4 regions of the Roseateles albus genome follow, and region 1 is predicted to be linked to each of the others. Evidence: predicted binding sites of a transcription regulator. Region 1 holds the regulator's gene; each other region holds the start of a gene.
The links. Region 1 encodes FNR, which switches genes on or off when oxygen is low (the NO sensors DNR and NnrR bind a similar motif). Its sites were predicted from a motif close to TTGATNNNNATCAA; they were not measured.
Positions count from the first base shown of each region.

Region 2: PRZ03_RS02190 (hemerythrin domain-containing protein) is a predicted target of FNR. The motif match lies at 1,753-1,766, and genes of this name have one in related genera.
Region 3: PRZ03_RS18040 (putative zinc-binding protein) is a predicted target of FNR. The motif match lies at 1,639-1,652, and genes of this name have one in related genera.
Region 4: PRZ03_RS16205 (acetyl-CoA hydrolase/transferase C-terminal domain-containing protein) is a predicted target of FNR. The motif match lies at 2,352-2,365, and genes of this name have one in related genera.

Region 1 covers NZ_JAQQXT010000002.1:446,795-450,989, reverse strand. Annotated here, with positions in the region: gene hemN (oxygen-independent coproporphyrinogen III oxidase) at 1-1,218, opposite strand, end outside; gene fnr (fumarate/nitrate reduction transcriptional regulator Fnr) at 1,398-2,132, shown strand; gene PRZ03_RS04920 (hypothetical protein) at 2,142-2,423, opposite strand; gene PRZ03_RS04915 (hypothetical protein) at 2,459-2,743, opposite strand; gene ccoG (cytochrome c oxidase accessory protein CcoG) at 2,774-4,195, opposite strand, start outside.
Region 2 covers NZ_JAQQXT010000001.1:528,938-533,132, forward strand. Annotated here, with positions in the region: gene PRZ03_RS02180 (copper chaperone PCu(A)C) at 1-135, opposite strand, end outside; gene PRZ03_RS02185 (PEP-CTERM sorting domain-containing protein) at 378-1,001, shown strand; gene PRZ03_RS02190 (hemerythrin domain-containing protein) at 1,030-1,665, opposite strand; gene tkt (transketolase) at 1,884-3,917, shown strand; gene PRZ03_RS02200 (hypothetical protein) at 3,950-4,195, shown strand, end outside.
Region 3 covers NZ_JAQQXT010000012.1:62,772-66,966, forward strand. Annotated here, with positions in the region: partial or broken gene PRZ03_RS18035 (ribonucleoside triphosphate reductase) at 1-1,490, opposite strand, end outside; gene PRZ03_RS18040 (putative zinc-binding protein) at 1,688-2,128, shown strand; gene ipdC (indolepyruvate/phenylpyruvate decarboxylase) at 2,236-3,894, opposite strand; gene ubiT (ubiquinone anaerobic biosynthesis accessory factor UbiT) at 3,967-4,195, opposite strand, start outside.
Region 4 covers NZ_JAQQXT010000010.1:82,926-87,120, forward strand. Annotated here, with positions in the region: gene PRZ03_RS16200 (ABC transporter transmembrane domain-containing protein) at 1-84, opposite strand, end outside; gene PRZ03_RS16205 (acetyl-CoA hydrolase/transferase C-terminal domain-containing protein) at 129-2,270, opposite strand; gene PRZ03_RS16210 (GGDEF domain-containing protein) at 2,478-3,284, shown strand; gene PRZ03_RS16215 (lipocalin-like domain-containing protein) at 3,274-4,195, opposite strand, start outside.

The DNA.
Region 1 (4,195 bases):
CGACTCAAACTCCAGCCTGCCCTGGCACATCAAGGCCATGATGACCGCACGCCGGACGATGTCGTCACGACTCAGGGCCAAGCCGCGCACGATAGGCAACTGGCCTTGGCGCAGCGCGTCGTAGTACTCGTCCAGCGTCTTCGCGTTCTGGCTATAACAAGCACCGACACGGCCGATCGCCGACACTCCCAGTGCCACCAGATCGCAATCAGGCTGAGTGCTATAGCCCTGGAAGTTGCGGTGTAGGCGCCCTTGCCGCTTGGCCACAGCCAAGGAATCGGTGGCCAAGGCGAAGTGATCCATGCCGATATAGCTGTAGCCATGGCTTTGGAAGCCGGCGATGGCCCCCGCCAACATCGCAACCTTGTCACCGGCCGGCGGCAGTTGGGCCGTGTCGATGCGGCGCTGCGGCTTGAAGCGCTGCGGCAGATGGGCGTAGCCATAGAGCGCGATGCGATCCGGCTTCAAGGCGCCAACTTGAGCAATCGTGCGAGCAAACGAGTCCGGCGTCTGCAGCGGCAGACCGTAAATCAAATCGACATTGGTGGACTCGAAACCCAGTTCGCGCGAGGCGATCATCAAGGCCTCGACACTCTCGTAGCTCTGCTCTCGGTGCACGGCTTTTTGTACCGCCGCGTCAAAGTCCTGCACGCCAAAGCTGAGTCGGTTGAAGCCCAGTTCACGCAGATGTTTGAGCCGGTCCTTGGTGACCGTGCGGGGATCCACTTCGATCGAGACTTCGGCCCCAGGCGCCACACGAAAACGCTCGCGCAGTGCGAGCATCAACTGGCTCAACTCGGCGTCGCTCAAAAAGGTCGGTGAGCCGCCGCCCAAATGCAGTTGCGACACCGCCGCTCCGCGCCCCAGATGGGCGAGCGTCAGATCCATCTCGGTGACCAAGGCCTGCAGGTACTCGACCGCCTTGTCATGGTGCTTGGTGATGACCTTATTGCAAGCACAGTAGTAGCAGACCGATTCGCAAAACGGAATGTGGATGTACAGCGACAAAGGCGAGGCACTGCCCAAGGAGCCACCTGCTCTTTGCTGCAAGGCCTGCGTGTACTGATCGGCCGAAAAGGCTTCGACAAACCGGTCTGCGGTCGGGTAAGAGGTGTAGCGCGGCCCTGAGACATCGAAGCGGCGCAACAGCTCTTCGCTGATACTGTCCGAGGCTTGGACGGAACCCAAGGCGGGGCTAGCGTGAATGATCTGTACCATGGCGCATACTTTGCCAAGAGTTTGCTTTCACCGCTTGATCAAGATCAAGCTTAAGCTGCTTGGTGAGGCCAACAATGCAGCAGTTCTTGAGATACATCAGGCTGATGATCTCGGGAGCCACTTTCCCCAAAGATTCGCCGCCCCGCTGTTACGGCGGCGCGTCAGTTGAAAAGAGCCAAATGAACGCCACCATCCCGATCAAAATCGAACCCCTGAAGGTTGCCTGCTCGAGTTGCAATTTGCGCGAGCTGTGCCTGCCGGTGGGCCTGTCGTCGGGCGATTTGGAGCAACTTGACAAGCTGGTCGCGACGCGCCGCCAAGTCGGACGCGGCGATACTTTGTTTCGCAGCGGCGACAGTTTTCTGTCTTTGTACGCTGTACGCACAGGCTTTTTCAAAACCTGCGTCACCTCAGAGGACGGCCGAGACCAAGTCACCGGCTTTCAAATGGCCGGCGAGTTGCTGGGCTTGGACGGCATCAGCACCGACCGCCACAGCTGCGACGCGGTAGCGCTGGAGGATTCTTCGGTCTGCGTGATCCCCTACGAGCAACTGGAAGAGTTGTCGCGCGAATTCACCGACTTGCAGCGCCAGTTCCACAAAATCATGAGCCGCGAGATCGTGCGCGATCACGGCGTGATGCTGCTGCTGGGCAGCATGCGGGCCGAAGAACGGCTGGCCGCTTTTTTGCTGAACCTGACCCAGCGCCTGCAAGCGCGCGGCTTCTCCGCTGCCGCCTTGGTGCTGCGCATGACACGCGAAGAAATCGGCAGCTACCTGGGCTTGAAGCTCGAGACGGTCAGCCGGACTTTCTCGAAGTTCCAGGACGACGGTTTGCTGGAAGTCAAACAGCGCCAGTTGCGCATCCTCGACCAAGCCGGCTTGCAGCGCTTGGTCAATAGCACCACCTGCTAAGACGCAAACTCAGCGGGGCCAGGCGCGCGGGTGCCGGTCCTGCGGCAGCTCCGGCAAAGTGGCCATCAGCACGCTCAAACTGGCCGCTAGGCTGATGATCAGCCAGAACAGCAAAAATCCCAGGGTATAGACCGCTTGGCGCGGCAACTCGACCGGCGCGCCGCCAAACCAGGTCAGATCACCCGGATCGACCAGCGCAAACACCAGTGCCGTCAGCACCCCGGCCATCAAGAACGAGGGCCACACCACCGCCATCGCGACCCGGCCCAGGGTCGAACGATCAGTTGGCACTGGGCTCGAGTCTGAAGCTGGGGTGGGCGAATCGCTCATTTCCCACCTGTCGCGGCGTGATTGCGAGCCTCTTTCGCAGGCTGCATGGCTTTGGCAGACGCCTGCTCTTGCAGCACGGGATCGGGATAGCGCAGCGCCAAGCCAAGGGTGATGAAACTCGCCACCACGACCAAGGACGGGCCGCCCACCACCCACCACATCACCGGCTCTCGCCACCAAGGGCGCGTCGCCTCGGGCGCTACAACAGCGGCGGCAGTGGCCGAAGTTGAGCTCAATGAAGACGATGAAGCGGGCGAATTGATATTTTGATGCTCAGTCATGATTCTTTTCCAAAGCTGGGCGGCTGCGCATCAGCGCGGCACCACAAACGTTGATTTTTCGATTGAAGCCTGAACCGGCTCCTTGCCCGCTTGCTGTGGGCGCATCAACTGGAACTGGATCGGGTGAGCGCCAGCACCGGCCTGCGCGGCCACTTCCGGCGGCACACGCACCGCCACAGACACCCAGCGCGCTTCGGCTGCACCCACTGTGAGCGCAACCGGCTGAGCCAAAGCCACGCCCGTCATACCCGTGACCGCCACCGTGAAGTCCTGTGGCTGCTCGGTGGTGTTCATCACCTGCAGGCGGTACAGGTTTTCAATGAAACCGTCCTCGACCAAACGCGCCATCACGCCGCGGTCGCGCACCACATCGAGTTTGACGGGGCTGCGCAGGAACAAAAGACTGCCCAGCAAGGCCGAGCACAAAACCACTAAAACAACCGTGTAAATCACCACACGCGGACGGAACACCCGGCGCAGCTTTTGGGCCGGACTCAGGTGTTGGTTCAGCCCGTTCTCGGTGTCGTAGCGAATCAGCCCGCGCGGGTAATCCATTTTGTCCATCACGCCGTCGCAGACGTCGATGCAGGCCGCGCAACCAATGCACTCGTATTGCAGGCCTTTACGGATATCAATGCCGGTTGGGCAGACCTGAACGCACAAGGTGCAATCGATGCAGGAACCCAGGCCGGCAGCTTTGGCGTCGACCTTCTTGCCGCGCGAACCGCGTGGCTCGCCGCGCTCGGCGTCGTAGCTGATGATCAGCGTATCTTTGTCAAACATGGCGCTTTGGAAGCGCGCATAGGGGCACATGTACTTGCAGACCTGCTCACGCATATAGCCCGCATTGCCATAGGTGGCAAAACCATAGAACAAGACCCAGAACCACTCCCAGGGCCCGAAGCCAAGCGTAAAAGCCTCGGCCCACAGCTGCTTGATCGGTGTGAAATAGCCGACAAAGCTGAAGCCCGTCCACAGGCCGAGCGCAATCCAGCTGAGTTGGGTGGCGCTCTTGCGCCATAGCTTGTTGAAACCCCAAGGTTGGGCATCGAGCTTGATTCGCGCTTGACGATCGCCCTCAAACTGTCGCTCGATCCACATGAAGATTTCGGTGTAGACCGTCTGCGGACAAGCAAACCCGCACCACAGTCGCCCGGCCACCGCCGTGAACAAGAACAAGGCGTAGGCCGACACCATCAGCAGCCCCGTCAGGTAGATGAAATCCTGCGGGTAAAGCACCAAGCCGCCGATGTAAAACCGGCGGGTGGCCAAGTCAAACAAGACCGCTTGGCGGTCATTCCACTGCAACCAAGGCAGGCCGTAGAACAAGAGCTGGGTGAACCAGACCAAGCCCCAACGCCAGCGCGCAAACAGGCCGCTGACTGAGCGCGGATAGATCTTGCTCTGTGACTGGTAGAGAGAAACGATCTCGATGACCGTCTGGCTACCCTT
Region 2 (4,195 bases), on a different contig from region 1:
GACGCGGGTCCAAGGGTGAGTGACGCGCAAGGTGGTGCAGAAAAACTCGCAGGCACGCGCCGATGGCAAGCAGGCGAGGAGGCCGCTGGCCATCAGGCCTCGCAACAAAAGGCGGCGATCAAAATGCTGAGTCATCGGGGGAGGCCTGTGGGTATGGGACGAGAAGCGCAGAGCGTAAGGTCGTCATATGAAGCGGCGATGACAGTGTTGCTCTGGGCCCTGCTAGCCGCCCGCATTGCCTGATCCGAATGGCGGCCGCAAGAGGGGCGGCGTGGTCACACTGTTGTCGTGTTGCGTGCATAGACTGGCGGCGCAATGTGGCTATGTTGGCCACTCACTGTCTCTCCCTCCCTTCCTCCCCAACTTGGATCATCCCCATGAAGCTTTCTCGCCTGGCCGTTCTGGCCCTGTTTGCAGCCGCCCCAGCCTTCGCAGGCGCCACGAGCTTCGTGGTCGACTTTGAAAAGACATGGGACTATGGTGTGTCCGTTGACGGGTTCTACAACGGTGGAGCCGCCTCAGACCTGTCCACTGGCGACAACCTGGGCGTTGAGTTCGTTGGCGTGTCCGGCTTGTCGAATGACAATGTGCAGACATATTTTTCCGGCGCCCCATCGGCACAAGGCGTCGCCTACGTTTACGACAACAACGGCGCCTCGGCCTTCATGAACGTGGCTGCCGGCGTTGAGAAGGGTCTGTCGTTCTTCTATGCAAGCAAAGAAGGCCTGACCGGCGCCGTCAAGGCCTACTCGGGCCTGAACGGCTCCGGCACTCTGCTGGGCTCCATCGACCTGAGCGCCACATCGTCGACTGGCTTTGACTCATGGAAGCAAATGACGCTGAGCTTCAGCGGCACCGCCAAGTCCTTCGACTTGACCGGCAGCGCCGGCAAGGAAGTTGGCTTTGACAACATCTCGGCCGTGCCAGAAGCCAGCACCTCGCTGATGATGTTGGCCGGCGGCTTCGCGCTGCTGGGCCTGACACGCCGCCGCCGCGGCTGATCAATACAGCGGCAGCCCATAGCGGCTGTTAGATGGCAAGGCGGCCGCCCGGTTCCTCGGTGCGGCCGCCTTTTTGCGTTGCTTGTACCGATTGCGGCAAGCTGAATTGGACCTTTTGAAACAAAGCCCGGTATTGCTCCTCGGGCTCGTGGCCGGTCAGCGGGTCGCGGTTGGCGGCAAAGGCTTCATCCAGGTCGGCCCAGTCCTCGGCACTCAGCATCTTGAGCGCCAGCGGCAGGATCTCGCGCTCTTCGATCTGCATATGGTTCAAATAGGCGCGGATATAGCGCTCGGTCATTTGCTCGAAGGGCGCCCGGCGCGGCTCCCCCATCATTTCGAAGGCGAGCAGCGCATGTTCCAAATCACGAATCGCGCGTTCGCCGCGCAAATGCTCCTCGTCCAACCTGTCCAGTACCCCGCGAATCTCCGGCGCGCGGGCGCGCAGTTTGGGGAACAAGAGCTCGGTCTCTTTCGGGTGATGCAGCTTCGCTGGGAATTCGTCGATGTAAAAAAGCATGGCCCGCAGAGTCGCGAAGTCGCTGGCCGTGGGCAGGGTTTGCCGGTGGCGCCAGTCGGCCAGCAGCAGCGGTACCGAACGCAGCATCTCGCCCAAGGCCAGATGTTCATCCTGAATAACCTTGATCGTCAGCGGCTTCGTCGTCATGCTTGTCTCCAGCGCTATCCACGCCATTTGGCGCTTTTTCTGCTGCGAATATTTCGCGGCAGCTTGTCACGAATTGCGCCTCCGGGCTTGCTCTGGATCAATGGTTTTAGACGGGCTGTGATTTAGTCTTGCGGCCTTCAAGCGAGCGGCGCGCGCCGGCCTAGTAAAATCCCGGGTTACCCCTCCTCGAAACTCCAGCTCCTCAAGCTCCTCAAGCCATGGCAACTACCGCTGCAAGCAACCCCACTTTGATGGCCAACGCCATTCGCGCACTGGCCATGGACGCCGTGCAGCAAGCCAATTCCGGCCACCCCGGCGCGCCCATGGGCATGGCCGATATCGCCGTCGCCTTGTGGAACCGCCATCTGCGCCATAACCCAACGAACCCTCAATGGGCCGACCGTGACCGCTTCGTGCTGAGCAATGGCCACGGCTCTATGCTGATCTATGCGCTGCTGCACCTGACCGGCTATGACCTGTCCATCGAAGAGCTGAAGAACTTCCGCCAGCTGCACAGCAAGACCCCCGGCCACCCCGAAGTCGGCATCACGCCCGGCGTCGAGACGACCACCGGCCCACTGGGCCAGGGCATCACCAATGCGGTCGGCCTGGCGCTGGCCGAGAAGATGCTGGCCAAGGAATTCAACCGTGACAAGCACGCGGTGGTCGACCATTTCACCTATGTCTTCATGGGCGACGGCTGCCTGATGGAAGGCATCAGCCACGAGGCCTGCTCGCTGGCCGGCGCTTGGAAGCTGAACAAGCTGATCGCCATCTATGACGACAACGGCATCTCGATCGACGGCCAGGTTGCGCCTTGGTTTGCCGACAACACCGCCCAGCGTTTCGAGGCCTATGGCTGGAACGTGATCGGCCCGGTTGATGGCCACGACATCGACGCCGTTGACGCCGCGATTGCAAAGGCCAAGCTGAGCACCGACAAGCCGTCCCTGGTGATCGCCAAGACTCATATCGGCAAGGGTAGCCCGAACCGCGCCAACACGGCCAAGGCGCACGGCGAGCCACTCGGCGGCGACGAAATCAAGCTGACCCGCGAGGCAATCGGCTGGGCGCACGCGCCTTTCGTGATCCCCAAGGAGGTCTATACCGGTTGGGATGCCAAGGCGCAGGGCGCCAAACTGCAAGCCGCCTGGGACAAGCGCTTTGCCGCTTACGCCAAGGCTCACCCCGCGCTGGCCGCTGAGTTCAAGCGCCGCATGGCCGGCGACTTGCCTGCCAGCTTCGCGCAGACCGCCGTTGATGCGGTGATCGCCGCCCACACGCAGGCCGAAACCGTGGCCAGCCGCAAGGCCAGCCAGATCGCGCTCGAAGCCTTTACTGCCGCCGTGCCCGAAATGCTCGGCGGCTCGGCCGACCTGACCGGCTCCAACCTGACCAACACCAAGGCCGCAACCGCCTTCCGTCTGGAAGCCGACGGCAGCGCCAACGGTGGCCGCCACATCAATTACGGCGTGCGCGAATTCGGCATGGCCGCGATCATGAACGGCATCGCCCTGCATGGCGGCTACATCCCTTACGGCGGCACCTTCCTGACCTTCAGCGACTACAGCCGCAACGCCATCCGCATGGCCGCGCTGATGAAGCTGCGCGTTATTCACGTGTTCACGCATGACTCGATCGGCCTGGGCGAAGATGGCCCGACGCATCAGTCGATCGAACATGTGGCCAGCCTGCGCCTGATCCCCGGTCTGGACGTCTGGCGCCCGGCCGACACGGCCGAAACCGCGGTCGCCTGGACGATGGCGCTGGGCAACGCGAGCCGCCCAAGCGTGCTGGCGCTGAGCCGCCAGAACCTGCCTTATGCGCCGAAGAAGGCGCTGGACGAAATCAGCAAGGGTGCTTATGTCCTGGCCGAGCCTGCTTCGGTCGGCATCAAGAGCAAGGCTCAGGCGGTGATCATCGCGACCGGCTCCGAAGTGCAGTTGGCGATGCGCGCGCAAGAGTTGTTGGCCATGGACGGCATCGGCGTGCGCGTCGTGTCCATGCCTTCGACCAGCGTGTTTGACCGCCAAGACGCCAAGTACAAGAAGTCCGTGCTGCCCGAAGGTCTGCCGCGTGTGGCGGTGGAAATGGGCGTGACGGACGGCTGGTGGAAATATGGTTGCGCGGCCGTCATCGGCATCGACACCTACGGCGAATCGGCCCCGGCACCGGTGCTGTTCAAGCATTTCGGCTTCACGCCCGAGAATGTCGCCGCCACCGTCAAGGTTGCGCTGGGCAAGAAGCGCTGACCGCTGCAAGAAAATGAAGGGAGGAGAAGCGCTTGAATAACCATCAGAAAAAAAATGGGTTTTTGCGCAATGTGGCAACGGTCGGGCTGCTTTGGGCCGCCTTGATCGGCGCGGCGCGGGCGATCACGGTATTGCCCAGCGACGAGGGCGGTCAGGCCATTCAATGCCTGACCAGAGCCGCAGGGCCTTTGCCGGTGTCGGAGCAGTTGATGCGTGAGAATCGCGGCGACCACGCTACTTTTCTGCGCGTCAAGCTCTCATTTGATCGCCCCGATCAA
Region 3 (4,195 bases), on a different contig from region 1:
TTGATGCCGTTCACGCCCAGCGTCGAGAAATGGTTGCGCAAGGTGCCCAGATAGCGCTTGGTGTAGGGGAACAAGCCCTCGTCGATCAGGCGCTGGATCAGCTTGCGCTTGATCTCCAGGCTGTCGCGGCCCAGATCCAGCAGCTTATCCAGCCGGGCCAGCAGGCCGGCTTCGTCGCCAGCATGCAGATGGCCCAGGCGGGCGCAGTTGATCGTCACCACGCCGAGCGAGCCGGTCTGCTCGGCCGAGCCGAACAGGCCGTTGCCGCGCTTGAGCAGCTCGCGCAGGTCCAGCTGCAGGCGGCAGCACATCGAGCGCACCATATTCGGAGTCAGCTCGGAGTTGAGGAAGTTCTGGAAGTAGGGCAGGCCGTAGCGCGCCGTCATCTCGAACAGCGCCTCGGCATTGGCGCTGTGCCAGTCGAAGTCTTTGGTGATGTTGTAGGTCGGGATCGGGAAGGTGAAGGCCCGGCCCTTGGCGTCGCCGGTCATCATCACGTCGATATAGGCGCGGTTGATCAGGTCCATCTCGACCTGCAGCTCGCCGTAGCAAAAACCCATTTCGCGCCCGGCGATCTGCGGCACTTGCTCGCGCAGATCATCCGGGCAGGTCCAGTCGAAGGTCAGGTTGGTGAACGGCGTCTGCGTACCCCAGCGCGATGGCACATTGAGGTTGTAGACCAGCTCTTGCATGCATTGGCGCACCTGCGCGTAGCTCAGAGCGTCCTTGCGCACATAGGGTGCCAGATAGGTGTCAAAGCTGCTGAAGGCCTGGGCGCCGGCCCATTCGTTTTGCAGCGTGCCGAGGAAGTTGACGATCTGGCCGACCGCGCTGGACAGATGCTGCGGCGGGCCCGACTCGACCTTGCCGGCGACGCCGTTCAGCCCCTCGTTGAGCAGCGTGCGCAGCGACCAGCCGGCGCAATAGCCGCTCAACATATCCAGATCATGGATGTGCAGATCGGCTTCGCGGTGGGCTTGGCCTATGGCCGGCGGGTAGACCTGGTCCAGCCAGTAATTGGCCACCACCTTGCCCGACACATTGAGGATCAGCCCGCCCAGGCTCCAGCCCTGGTTGGCATTCGCCTTGATGCGCCAGTCACGCTGCTGCAGGTACTCGTCCATGGTGTCTTGCACAGCGACCAGTGTCTGGCGAGCGCCGCGCAGTTTGGCGTGTTGCTCGCGGTACACCACATAGGCGCGCAAGGTCTGGCGCAGGCCGGCCTCGAACAGCGCCGCTTCGACGGCGTCCTGGATCTGTTCAACCGTCAGCAAGGCCTGACCCTCCTCGGCCGGCGGCGTTGGCCGGGCCGGCTGCGCAGCCAAGGCGCTGCAAAAAGCCCACAGCTTGGGTAGCACGGCTTGCTCGCACAGGTGCAGGGCAGCCAGCCGGTCTAACTCGCCGCTGGCGGCCCCGGCGCTGGCCAGGGCCTGGGCGATTTTGCTTGCATCAAAGGCCACCAGGCGGCCACAGCGCTTGCTGATTTGCATAAGGTGAAAACTCCATATCTAGTGTTGGGCTGGAGAATATTCACTAGGGGTAGTGTTTGCAAGCGCAATTGGAGGGGGTGCTGAGGAAACCTTGAGCCAGCGCAATGAGCTTTGTCAAGTGAACTCAAGGGGACAGGGGAGGTGGCGCTTGATGTCGCTCAAAGGTTTCTTTGCCGACGCGGGGCAAGATGGCAAGCATGAATGCAAATCACGCTCCGCTTGATCCGGCCGCTCAGGCGGCAGGTCAACTTCCCCTGGTTTACAGCTGCTCGGGATGCTCAGATGCTGCGCAGCTCGCCAATCATCTGGCCGTTCGTCTGGACCGCGCTGGCTTGGCGGAGATGTCTTGCATTGCAGGCGTGGGCGGCGGTGTACCGAATTTGGTGCGCAAGGCGCGAGAAGCCGCAGCCACGGGGCGGCCCATCATTGCCCTGGACGGCTGTGTGCTGGCCTGCTGCCGCGCCTGTCTGAGTCAACAGAAACTGGAGCCCAGCCGCCATGTGCTCTTGAACGAGTTGGGGGTTCGTAAGCGCTACCACTTGGCTTTCGATGCCGAGCAGGCTGACTGTTTGTTTGCCGAATTGGCCAATGAGCTGAAGGCGCAGGGCCAGGCGCCTTCAAGCGTGCTCAAAGCCTAGCCACGTTGGGGGGCCTTTGCTGACACTGGCTGTCAGTGGCGTCGCCGATTGCCGGCTTGTTCAGCTCGCTTTGCAGGGCCGAGCTGCTATGACCCGGCTTGAATGAATCAGCGGAGCGGCCCGCCTGCATCCGGCATCGAGAGTCGCTTGACCGCCGCAACGAAGCGACGCAGCGTGGGTGAAATCGCGCCAGGCGGCAGCCGAACGTCCAGCAGTTGGAAGCGGCCCCGCTCCGCATGGGCGAGTGCCAAGGCGCGCACCAGTTCTTCGACGGTAGCCACCTTGTAGCCTTTGCCGCCCATACCGGCCGCCATGGACGCAAAGTCCCATTCGCCGCGATCGTGAAAATGGCTTTCGGGTTGAAAAGTGCGCAGCATCTCCCAACTGGAATTGTTGAACAGCACGACGATGGGGTCGCAGCCCAGCGACCGGGCATTGCCGAGCTCCCACCCCGTCATCTGGAATGCGCCGTCGCCGACCAGCACGAGCGGGCGTCGCCCGGTGGCCACTTGCAGGCCCAGACCGGCGGGCACGCCATAGCCCATGGTGGCGTAATAGCCGGGTGCCAGCAAATCGGTGGGCAAAAGATCCAGGGCGGTGAACAGGCAGTCCCCAACGTCACAGGCCACCGGCATCGGCCCGTGGGCCAGCATCATCTGGTTGAGCGCGGATGCGATTGCGGCAGGACTCACGGCCTCATCCGGGGCGGGCAGCTCTTGCGCTGCGGGCAAATTTGGCGGCGCAGCTTGCTGCACCGGCGCGCTGCATGCCGGGCTCGCCGGCAATCGCAACAGCATGGCGTCGACCAGCTCCGCAATCGGGATGGCTTGATAGACGTGGTGGCCCATTTCGACCTGACCCTGCCAGACCCGGATCGCATGTCGGAAATCGATGCGCTTGGAGGACACGGCGAAGTTGCTGTCACTGACAATCGCGCCCAGCAGCAGCAGACCGTCCGAGGACTCGACCTGCTCGCACAGCTCGTGGTCGCCGGCGAGGCCCAGATAGGTGCCCAGGGCTGCGCAGCCCGTTTGGTTGAGCAAGCCTCGGCCCATCAAGGTGGTGGCCAGCGGAATGTTCAGGCGGCGGGCCAGTTCGGCGACTTTTTCTTCAATGCCGTAACGTCTAATTTCAACGCCCACCAGCATGAATGGTCGGCGCGCCTGGCGCAGACGGCTCAACAGCTCGTCGGCACAGGCCGCCAGACGCTCTGTGTCCACGACCTCGGCCGGGCTGCTGCCCACAGGCTCGCAGGCTTGCATCGGCATATCGCGCGGTATCTCCAGATAGACCGGCCCGGCCCGGCGAAGCGCCTGGTCCAGCACCCGGGCAATCAGCGCCGGAGCGGTCCGCGCATCGTCCAGACGGGCCCGGTCCACCGTGACTTCTTCGAGCAGGCGCCACTGCGAATCCAAGGTCTTGACCTGATGGTGCAGCAGCAGGCCGCTATCGGCTTCATGGACGGCCGGCGCGCCCGACAACAGCACCAGCGGCACGCGCTCTGCGTAGGCGGCGGCCATCGGGTTGATCATGTTCAAGGCGCCCGCGCCATAGGTGACGGCTGCGACGCCCAGCCCGCCGCGGGCGCGCGCGGCGGCGTCGGCCGCGAAGCCCAGGCCGGGTTCGTGCGAGAGGGTATGCAGGGGCAAAACGCCCGACTTTTCCATCGCGCCAAACAAGGGCAAGGCAAAGTCACCCGGTATGCCGAAAATCTCGGTGGCGCCGCGTGCCTTCAGGGCCAGCAGCAACTCGTGGGTCAAGTTCATGGCGGAGTTCCGGTGGGGATCAAGAGAGCAAGGGTGCGGGGTGTCTGGCGTTTGGTGTCTGGTGCAAGCGGCTCATCGCTGCGGCCCCCAAGGCGCTCGCCCGCTCGGTTCAGGCCAGAGCGGCCCGATGGCGTCCAGGGTGTTCTTCAGCACCAAGCCGTACTCGGTGTCGCCTTCCATCACCAAGGCGCGCTCAAAGAAAAGGCGATCGGCGTCGTCTTGGCCGCGCAACAAGCGCCAAAGCGCGTCGCTGCGGGCCCGTATGGTCACGGCCGCTGCGCCGGTGTGGGCGCGCACCGCT
Region 4 (4,195 bases), on a different contig from region 1:
GTAAGGTTGCAAGAATGGCAGCAAACCACTGAGCGAGCGTGGATTGCCGGTTTTTGGTGTGGCGAGGTCTGGGTTTTTGGGCATGGCCGCAGTGTATGCGGCGGCTCAAAATGCCATCCGGCTGAGGCTTAAAGATTGCTGGCAAACAGTCTGCGCACAAACAAATCTTTGAAACTCTTGGCGTCGGCCAAGCCCAGGCGTTCCAGGTAGGCGGGCGGCACGGGCTTCTCGCCGCTCAGGCTTTGCAAAATCATGCCGACCAATTCAAGCGGATGGTGGCTGGCGTGTTTGAGCTTCTTGAGTGCGCGCACGATGGTCAGCTCGTCCGCCGTCAGGTCGGTGCCAAAGGGGAAGTCCGGCAGCACGCCGCTGTTGCGCCAGGGGCGCAAATGTTCGCGCAGCATCTCGGGGCTGTTGCGCTGGGCGGCGGCGGGAATCTCGTAGTCCGCCTCTAACTTGCCATGGGCAATCGCTTCGTGCAAGAGCGCGGTCTGGAAGCGCGAATCGGCAATATTGAGCAAGCGTTTCACGCATTCCGAATCGGTGCAGCCGCGCAGGTCAGCGACGCCGTATTCGGTGATCACGATGTCGCGCAGATGGCGAGGAATGGTGCAGTTGGCATAGCTCCAGACGATATTGCTGCGCAGCCCGTCGGCGTTGTCATGGGTAGAGCGCAACATCAGAATACCGCGCGCATCGGGCAGCGCATGGCCCATGGCGACGAAGTTGTACTGACCGCCGACGCCCGACACCATCTGCCCCGACTCCATACCGTCCGAGGACGCAGCCCCCAGCAGCGTCACCTTCATCGTCGTGTTCATCAGGCGGGCCTTGACGCGCTGCGCACGTTTGAGCGCTTCGCTGCCCAGGGAGTCGCCGTAGAGTTCATTGATGAAGCCAATGCGTGTCATGTCAATCAGGGCCAGCTGCTCCTCGGGCATCTCGCGCAGGCGCTGATAGAAGTCGCGCGGCCCGAGGAAGAAACCGCCATGCATGATGGTCGCTCCCAGCCAGCTTGGCCCCAGCAAACAAGCCTCGATGGCAGCCAGGGCGGCAGGATCCCGAAGATCATTGCGAATCGACTGCTCGCCCAGCTGCAACTGATCCGCGCTGCAGTTCACGCCGGCCTTGAGGATGCCGTGCCGGCTCAGAAAGGCGAGGTCGGCCTCGCGCAGCGGCGAGCTGATGCGCCCGCGCTGCAGCAGGTCTTGCAGCACCTGCAGGCTGGGCTTGGCCGGCATGCGCCCCTGCAGCGCCAACTCTTGCAGATCCAGATCACTGAAAACGCGGCGGCGAATCAGGCCGGCCTCGATCAAACGCATAAAGCCGTTGACGAACATTTCCGAGCAGCCGTACAGGCCTTGCTCGAACTTATCGAGCTCGCGCCCTTGCAGCTCGCCATGGCAAAGCGGGCTCAGGATGGTCTTGAAATGCTCGCTATTTCCATCGCGCACGATCAAGGCCTGCGCGATGGCGTCGCCCAGCGAGCCAATGCCGATCTGCAGCGTGCCGCCGTCGGGCACCAGGCTGGCCGCGTGCAGGCCGATGGCGTAGTCGGCCCAGCTGATGGCCGCATTGGGCGGCGCGAAGATGGTGTGGCTGCAGCCCGGGCCATCCAGCACCAGGCCAAACAAGTCAGGCGAGGCCACCGCGTTGCCGGGCATAAAGGGCAGTTCATGGTTGACCATGGCCACCGCCAGCAGTGGCCGCCCCTGCGCTTGCATGCGCTCGATCAAATCAAAACTCAGATCAGGGTTGCAGGACAGAGAAAACTCGGTGCGCCCGTCGGCCCCGGTGCGGCTCGCCACCGCCTGCGCAAGCACATTGACGCCATGCGACATCATGTCGCGCACCGCGAAGCTGTAATTGGTGCAGACAAAGGCCTGCTGCGCGCCATCATTGCCGAGGTAGTCGCCGGTCTTCATGAAGAACTCATGGACCTCGATATTGGGCGGCAGCGTGCCGGCGCGCAGCGCCTTGACATAGTCCATGTCGGGGTAGTCGCCAAACACGCGCTCGACCAGCGGCTCCAGAAAATGCGCCTCCAGCGAGGACTTGCCCTGGGGTTTTTCCAGGGACAGGGCGGTGAACAGTTTGAGCCGGCGCTCGGGGCTGGCCGCAATGCGTCGATATAGCGCGTTAACCAGGGGGTTGGGTTTGCCCAGGCCCAGCGGTATGGCCATCACGATCTCGCCCTGCACGCGCTGCAGGATCTGGTCCACGGTAGCTTCAATGCTGTTCAGCCATGCGGCGGCGGCGTGCTTGTTCATGTCTTGTCTCCATGCCTCGCGGTCATTGCCGCGAGCTTGTTGGTCATCGCTTCAGTTTGCTGCAGCCTGCGGCTGGCCATTTTGATTTACGACAAGATTGTGACGCGCGTGCATCGGTCGGGCTCGGCAACACGGCGGCTCAATGATTCTTGCGGTCTGTAGGTCTGTGTTGAAATGCTGCTCGCACATTCGCTTCACTATTCGCACATGTTGAAAAATTTGGAGCCGCCCAGGTGGTTGGCCTTGTTGAGACAATGGACCGAGGTCCTCGGGCCGGCTAAGGCCCTGGCGCTGCTGCTGGCAGCGGCTTTGCTGGCTGCGGTAGCTGTTTCACAGCTTTTGATTTCATTGCTGGGTTTTGGCGACCGTGTCGCCGCCGCCCTCTGTGCCGGGCTCAGCGCGCTCTTGCTGGCTGCGCTGCTCGGGCGCGTGTTGCTGGGCCTGCTGGCGCAGCTCGAACAGTCGACGCTGCAGCTCAAGCGCTTTTCAAGCACCGATATGTTGACCGGCATCGTCAACCGGCGTGCCTTTCTCGGCTTGATCGAGCGCGAATGGGCCTTGGCCCGGCGCTATGAAACGACTTGTGCGATGGTGATGATAGACCTCGACCATTTCAAGCGCATCAACGAGAACTTTGGCCACCGCTGCGGTGACATGCTGCTGCGCCAGATTGCCGAGGCCAGCAGCGAGACCTTGCGTCAGGGCGATGTGCTGGCTCGCTTTGGCGGCGAAGAATTCGGGCTTTTTTTACCCCACACCGACCCGCTCGGTGCGCTCGATGTGGCGGAGCGGATTCGTGAACGGGTCGAGCGGCTTGATTTTTGTTGGAACGGCCACGTCATCCCGGTCAGCGTCAGCCTGGGTGTGGCGGCGCTGCAGGCCGACCACCACAGCCTGGATCAATTCGTCAACGCAGCCGAAGACGCCCTGCACATGGCCAAGGCGGATGGCCGCAACTGTGTGCGGGTGGGCGATGGCTTGATGCCGGGCCGGGCGGCCGAGCTCAGGGCTTGAGTTTTTTGCCTGGCCCTTGCGACCGCAGCAGCGCCATGCCGTCGGCATAGCCGGTTAACTCCAGGTAGCCCAGACCGAGGCGCTGGCCGTCTAGGCTCAGCAACTCCGCAGCGCCTTCCCAGTAACGCATGCCCGTGCTGGCCCGTGCGTCGACTTCTTGCGCGTCGAGCAGCGTGCGCAGCTCCAGCTGCCCCAGCGGTGTGGTGATGCGCCAGGCGACCGGATAGTTGGCGCCACTGGCCGGGCTGCGCCAATGCCTCAGCGGCGCCATGCTGATCTGTGCAGGCGCAAAATCCTGGCTAGCGCCGCCGGGCTTGCGCCAGCTGCCGCCGGCCCAGAGCTGCGTGCCGTCGGCCCGGCGCAGCCTGAAGACGGTCAGCGCGCCGCCGTCGCTCAAATTGATGCCGGCCCAGTCCCAGCCGACCGCTTGTTCTCCGCCTTGGGCTCCGAGCAGGTTGTCGCTCCATTCATGGTCGAGCCAGGAGCGCCCGCTGAGTTGGCGAGTCTTGCCGCCGAGCTGCAGCTGCGCTTCGGTCTGCAACTGCACCTGGCTGTAGTAGTGGCTGAACTGAGCGGGGTCGGGGCCCTTGCGTGACAGCCCTTGCTGGCCTTGCAGCAAGGGCGGCTGCGTGGTTTGCAAGCGCAGCTCTAGCGCGAAGCCGCCTGTCTTGCTGGCGAAGCCGGCGCGGTAGCCTGCCTCGTTTCTTCTCAAAAACCAGTCGCGTAAATGGACATCGCAATCGCTTTCGCTGGCCTCGGCGATACCGAATCCGGCGCGAGCCAGGCGCTGATCGTGCTGCAATTTGCCGCCCGCCAGATCGGTCACGGCGGCATGCGCCAGCAGCAATTGCCGGGCGGCGAAGCGGCTCGGGTGGTCTGGCGGCGCCGGGCCGCGCACACGGAAAAAGGTC